Regions from separate parts of the Faecalibacterium sp. 7 genome, predicted to be linked through region 2. Evidence: predicted binding sites of a transcription regulator. Region 2 holds the regulator's gene; each other region holds the start of a gene.
What was found. The regulator HrcA, encoded in region 2, represses chaperone genes, less so after heat shock. The targets are predictions, from matches to a motif close to TGTTAGCACTCNNNNNNNNNGAGTGCTAACA.

Region 1 (2,196 bases), 1.1 Mb from region 2:
CGCCTTTGCGGGGATGGGAGCCGATGCCGTGGGCATGAGCACCGTGCCGGAAACCATGGTCTGCAACTACATGGGCATGAAGGTACTGGCCGTCAGCTGCATCACTAACATGGCCACCGGCATCCAGACGGTCAAGCATAGTCACGCCCGCGTGCTGGAGATCGCAAATCAGGCAGGCGATACCCTGTGCCGATGGCTGGGTGCGGTGATTCAGAGAATGGAGTAAAAAAGATATACCATGAAAATCCTTTCGTTTGGTTCCCTCAACTACGATTATACCTATGAGGTCGAGCACTTTCTCGCGCCCAAAGAGACCCTTGCAGCCAAGTCCATGCAGCGGGGCTTTGGAGGGAAAGGCGCAAACCAGTCTATCGCCTTTGCACGAGCTGGATTGTCAGTATGCGCAGATCATAGATGGCGTTTTGCCGGCGTATGATGTGCCGGAAAGCGCACTTTCCGACTATCTGCGGCCAAACTGGAGCGATGCGTGCATCAATGTCCGCACCGAGGAAGCCTACGAAACGGCCCATGAGGTGCTACGGGCGGAAGGACTGTTTCTAGGCACATCGGCAGCAGCGGCTTTGCACGCAGCGGTGCAGGTGGGCCGCAGACCGGAGAATCAGGAAAAGAACATCGTGGTCATCGTCCCGGACAACGGCATGAAATATCTGTCTACGCCGATGTACCGGCAGAAATGATAAAAACACGATGATGCGACTGAATTTTGAAAAGATTGCATAGGATTTTATAAAAGTGTTATTCTTTCATGAATTTTAGCGCTCTTCTATTGACACTGCTAATAAACGGTGCTATAACAGTGGCGTGCTCAGGAGGAAGGGCAAAAGGAGAGCCGCTAGGCTCCCCGGAAAGCCCTTCTGAATGGACGCTTCAGATTTTTTGCCCCGACCCGAACGCCGGGATTGGAGGAATGATTTATGCTTATGCCGACTGTTTTCCATGAAAACCTGTTCGATGATTTCTTCGATCCGTTCTGGAATGACGCTGCACTGGAACGTGCTATGAACCGTGAGGCTCGTGATACCTTTGGTAAGCGCGGTGCAAACATGATGAAGACCGATGTCAAACAGACGGACAACGGCTACGAAGTAGCGGTTGACCTGCCGGGCTGCAAGAAGGAAGACGTTCAGATGGATCTGAACGACGGCTACCTGACCATTCAGGCAGTGCGCAGCCACAGCAACGACGAAAAGGATAAGAAGGGTCGCTATCTGCGGCGCGAATCCTTCTCCGGCACCTGTGCACGCAGTTTCTACGTGGGCGATGTGAAGAAGGAAGACATCCACGCAAAGTTCGAGGATGGTGTCCTGCACATCGAGCTGCCTGCTCCTCAGCAGACGAAGGCTTTGCCTGAGAACCCGAACCTGATCGAGATCGAGTAAAACGCCGGTCATGTGCGCCAAAGCACAACGCACATAAAGTGGCCCCGGAGAGCTGTAACAAGCCCTCCGGGGCCATTTTTGTTTCCCGACATCTTTTCCGCAGCGGCAAGGCGTGGTAGAATAAGGGCAGAACCAATCCACAGGTGAGAAAATCGAACTTCAGAGAGAGGAGATGTTTCTATGCAGTCTGATGAGCTGAAACGCCGGATCTCGGCAGGCAGAGGAGATGCTTTGGCTGATCTGGTTTTGAAAAATGCCAGAATTGTCAATGTGTTTACCGATGAGGTCGACACCGCTGATATTGCCATCAGCGGAAATTTGATCGTGGGCGTGGGCACGTATCATGGCCGGAAAGAAGTTGATCTGCACGGCAAATATGTCTGCCCGGGACTGATCGATGGGCATATCCACATCGAAAGCTCCATGCTCTGTGGTCCGGCTTTCGAGCAGGCAGTGCTGCCCCACGGTACCACTGCGGTGGTCACAGACCCACACGAGATCTCGAACGTTGCGGGGCTGGAAGGCTTGGATTTCATGCTGGAAACGACAAAAAATCTGACCCTTTCGGTTTATTTCATGCTGCCCTCCTGTGTGCCGGCCACGGATCTGGATGAATCCGGTGCGGTGCTGAACGCAGAACAGCTCCGGCCTTACTACGGCGATCCCCGTGTGCTGGGGCTTGCGGAACTGATGAATGCCTATGGAACGGTGCGCTGTGACCCGAAGATCCTGCAGAAGATCCGCGACTGCACCGAAGCGGGAAAGATCGTGGATGGCCATGCGCCGCTCTTGAGCG
Region 2 (2,196 bases):
GCAGACCGGGACCGCATCCTCACGGTGAGCGGGAGCGGCCGGCGGGAGCTGGCCGACCGCAGCATCAGCCAGCCGCTGGAAAAGCTGATGGATGGCCGCAGGCTGTACCAGTGCGAGGGCGTTGCGGAAAAATGCATCCTGCCCTGCGAGGGCTCGCCCCGGGTGGTGCTGTGCGCCGCACCCATCATTGCGTCGGGCGATGTGATCGGCGTGGTGGGTCTGCTGACCGAAGACCGCACCGCTGTGCCGGATGCCGCCCAGCTCAAGGCGGTGAATGTGGCGGCAGCGTTTCTGGCCAGACAGATGGAGGAGTAAGGCGGGACGATTTTGAATGCGCGCCGCGCTGCTTTGGACGAGTTGTGGCACCCAGCGGCTGCTACGGCCCTTGAGCGGGCCTTGCATCCTGCTGGCCACGGCCCCAACAGCTCCTCCCTGCTTCGGCCGCAGGCCGCAGTCGTCGCCGTTGCATATTCAGCGGAAAAATTATTTATAATAGAGCAATGCCGGGCGGTCTGCGGACCGCTCGGCATTGCGTTTTCACGGGTGGGGGGTCGTGACGGCAAACGGCATTTGCGGCGCTGCTTTCTGCGAAAGCGCGGCGCAGCGGGAAGCGGGCTTGCCCCCTCAGACGCTTTGGCAAACCGGAAAGCCTGACGTACTGCCGAGGCCACACCTCTTTTTATGACAGAATTATGAATCTTTGATAACATTTTTCCAAGGGGCTTGACAGCACCGGAAAATTGGCTATAATGGTCTTAGCACTCAGGAACAAGGAGTGCTAAACAAACAAAGCAAACGCAAAAAGGAGGCAGGCGCTATGACGATGGATGCACGCAAGCAGCGAGTCTTGCAGGCGATCGTGGCGCTGTATGGTCTCGAAGGCGAGCCCGTTGGCAGCAGCGTGCTGGCAAACTACTTTGACATGGCAGTTTCCAGCGCAACGCTCCGCAATGAAATGGCGGCGCTGACAAAGCTGGGCCTGCTGGAGCAGCCCCACACCAGCGCGGGCCGTGTGCCCAGTGCCAAGGGCTACCGCTACTACCTTGATAATCTGCTGACCGACGATCAGCCGCTGGACCGCGTGAGCCGCGCCCGTGTGGATGCGGTGTTCGCAAGCCTCGACCACGAGCCGGAAAAGCTGGCGCAGGGTGCAGCCCGGGCGCTGGCCGCCATCAGCGGCTGCACCGCCGCCATCAGCACCCCGTGTGCAGAGGATCTGTGCATTGCCCACTATGAAGTTGTTCAGGTGGGCCGCAGCGCAGCCGCTGTGCTGGCTGTAACAACTGCCGGTTACGTCCGCACCCGTGTGGCGCGGGTACGCACCGGCCTCTCCCGCGAGAATGCAGCGGCTCTTGCCGCATTGCTGAACCGCAACCTCACCTTTGTGGCGCCGGTGGATCTTTCGCCCCGGCTGCTGGCAGAGCTGTGCAGCCAGATCGACCCGGAGCTGGTGCCTGTCATCAGCGCGGCGGCGGCCATCCTGCAGGATTCCGTCAAGCCCCACGTATTTCTGGGCGGTGAGCAGTATCTGCTGGACTGGCCTCAGCTGGACGGCAAGGTGGGTGACATCCTTACCCTGCTGAACGACGAAGAAGAGGCAGCGGCCCTGATCGCTCCCCCGACAGACCGCAGCGAGAGCGTGCTGCTGGGCGAGGACTGGAACCGCAGATCCGGGCCTGTGCATCGTGAGTGACCGGTATCTGGTGGGCGGAGGCCTGTGGGGCTCCATTGCATTGATCGGCCCCACCCGGATGCCCTTCCAGAAACTGATGCCGCTGCTGCATTATTTTGCAGACCAGCTGGGCGAGGGCATGAGCGGCAAACGAAAAGACACCCCACAGGCTGCCGTACCCCGGCGGACTGTGATCTATAAGGAGGATCTGGAATGAGCGAAGAAGCAAAAAAGACGGCTCCGGCTCAGGAAGCGGAGCAGCCCGAAACGGCTCCCGAGGAAAAGGCCCAGCAGGCAGCACCCGAACAGGAACCTGCTGCTGAAGCTGCCGACCCGAAGGATGATAAGAAGAAGGATGGCGGCTGGTTCAACAAGAAGGCCCGCGAGCTGGAAGCCGTAAAGGCAAAGCTGGACGCGGCCGAAGCCAATGCTGCACAGGCCAAAGACCAGCTGCTGCGCATGGCTGCCGAGTACGAGAACTACCGCAAGCGCTCCACCCGCGAAGCCGACCAGAAGTTCAACGA
Region 3 (2,196 bases), 1.3 Mb from region 2:
CGGCTATTGGGCAGCGCGCATCTCTGAGATCACCCCCGAGGATACTGTGCTGATCCTCGGCGCAGGGCCGACCGGCATCTGCACCCTGCTGTGCGTTATGCTGCACAGCCCCAAGCGCATCATCGTGTGTGAAAAGGACGCAAGCCGCCTGCAGTTCATCCGTCGGCACTACCCGCAGGTGCTCACCGTGCAGCCGGAGGACTGCACCGCCTTTGTGCGGGCCAACAGCGACCACGGCGGGGCAGATGTGGTGCTGGAAGTGGCAGGGGCGGACTCCACCTTCCGGCTGGCGTGGGAGTGCGCAAGACCCAACGCCATTGTGACCGTGGTGGCGCTGTACGATAAGGCGCAGACCCTGCCGCTGCCGGAGATGTATGGCAAAAATCTCACCTTCAAGACAGGCGGCGTGGACGGCTGCGACTGTGAAGAAACGCTGCGTCTCATTGCAGAAGGCAGGATCGATACCGAACCGCTCATCACCCATACCTATCCTCTGCGCCGGATCGAAGAGGGCTACGACCTCTTTGAACACAAGCGGGACGGTGTGATCAAGGTGGCAGTGGAATGCTGACAGCTGCCGTCAAGGCAAGGCACCAGCGCTCTGCACGATGCCTGCAGACGGGATCGTGAGGCGATGGCTCCCAAAAACGTGGCAGCACGCGGAACCATTGCCGTGGTCCATAGCATGTGAACCGATAAAGCGCCCCCGGAGAGCTTTTGAACTGTACTCTCCGGGGGCGTTGTTTTATTGCAGGTCATATTTTGCATGAGGCTATTGTGGTGACAGGAAGAAACAAACACAAGATATTGTTGCAAAAGTGTTATCTTTCCATGAATTTTAGCACTCTACTCTTGACAGTGCTAAAACTGTGTGCTATAACAAAGGCGTGCTCAGGAGAAAGGGGCATGAGGGAACCGCAAGGCTCCCGGGAAGACTCCGCTCCTGATGCACGATCTTGATTTTATACCCGACCCGAACGCCGGGATTGGAGGGTTGTTTTATGTTTATGCCTGCTGTTTTTCATGAGAACCTGTTCGATGATCTCTTTGATCCGTTCTGGAACGATGCTGCACTGGAGCGTGCAATGAGCCGTGAGGCTCATGACACCTTTGGCAAGCGTGGCGCGAACATGATGAAGACCGATGTGAAGCAGACCGCTGATGGCAATTATGATGTTGCAGTGGATCTGCCCGGCTGCAAGAAGGAAGACGTTCAGATGGAGCTGAACGACGGCTACCTGACCATTCAGGCTGTCCGCAGCCACAGCAACGACGAGAAGGACGAGAAAGGCCGCTATCTGCGCCGTGAGACCTTCTCCGGCACCTGCGCCCGCAGCTTCTACGTGGGCGATGCAGTGAAGAAGGAAGACATCCACGCAAAGTTCGAGGATGGCATCCTGCACATCCAGCTGCCCGCTCCTCAGCAGCAGAAGGCTCTGCCGGAAAACCCCAACCTGATCGCAATTGAGTAAAACATTACACGTGTGTGCCAAGGCACAACGCGTATTTGCTGATCTTCACAGCGCTTTCAGAATATAACAAAACCTCCCCGTGCGGCTTCATCCTGCACGGGGAGGTTTTTTGTTGATCGTCTGTTTTTACCGGCCGGTCTGCTGAGACATGCGGACAGGGAACGTCCGGGTTCAGCGGTTGTCGGCTGCTTCGGTCAGAACAAAGGTCAGCTCGGCGGTGGCGGCGCACTTGCCGTCCACCCACGCCGAAGCCTTGCCCACGCCCACCGGGCCGTGCTGCTCTACCAGTTCACAGTGCAGGGTGAGCACATCGCCGGGGGTGACCTGTTTGCGGAAGCGGGCATTCTTGATGCCGCCGAAGAGGGCCAGTTTGCCCTTGTTCTCCGGCAGGCTCAGCGCTGCCACCGCGCCGGTCTGGGCCAGTGCTTCCAGAATGAGCACTCCCGGCATCACCGGCTGACCGGGAAAATGTCCGCAGAAAAATTCCTCATTGCGGCTCACGCACTTGCGGCCGATGGCCCACTGGCCCGGCTCGTAGTCCAAAATGCGGTCCACAAGGGCAAAGGGATAGCGGTGCGGCAGAAGCGCCGCGATCTCCTCGCTGTTCAGGGCGTTTGCGTCTGCACGCACGGTGCGGGGTTCTGCCATGGGTCAGCCCTCCCATCTGCGCAGGGCGATGCAGGCGTTGTGCCCGCCAAAGCCCAGACTGTTGCTCAGTGCGTAG

Region 1: a site for HrcA is predicted at 772-802, ahead of ACKXF7_RS08810 (Hsp20/alpha crystallin family protein). Genes of this name have one in related genera too.
Region 3: a site for HrcA is predicted at 837-867, ahead of ACKXF7_RS09550 (Hsp20/alpha crystallin family protein). Genes of this name have one in related genera too.

The regions. Positions count from the first base shown of each region.
Region 1 covers NZ_CP186911.1:1,786,813-1,789,008, forward strand. The annotation lists gene ACKXF7_RS08795 (purine-nucleoside phosphorylase) at 1-226, shown strand, start outside; gene ACKXF7_RS08800 (PfkB family carbohydrate kinase) at 239-436, shown strand; gene ACKXF7_RS08805 (pyridoxal-phosphate dependent enzyme) at 378-698, shown strand; gene ACKXF7_RS08810 (Hsp20/alpha crystallin family protein) at 936-1,400, shown strand; gene ade (adenine deaminase) at 1,581-2,196, shown strand, end outside.
Region 2 covers NZ_CP186911.1:648,495-650,690, reverse strand. The annotation lists partial or broken gene ACKXF7_RS03340 (stage V sporulation T C-terminal domain-containing protein) at 1-315, shown strand, start outside; gene ACKXF7_RS03335 (heat-inducible transcriptional repressor HrcA) at 818-1,693, shown strand; gene ACKXF7_RS03330 (hypothetical protein) at 1,686-1,889, shown strand; gene ACKXF7_RS03325 (nucleotide exchange factor GrpE) at 1,886-2,196, shown strand, end outside.
Region 3 covers NZ_CP186911.1:1,900,856-1,903,051, forward strand. The annotation lists gene ACKXF7_RS09545 (alcohol dehydrogenase) at 1-571, shown strand, start outside; gene ACKXF7_RS09550 (Hsp20/alpha crystallin family protein) at 1,002-1,472, shown strand; gene fabZ (3-hydroxyacyl-ACP dehydratase FabZ) at 1,644-2,120, opposite strand; gene fabF (beta-ketoacyl-ACP synthase II) at 2,124-2,196, opposite strand, start outside.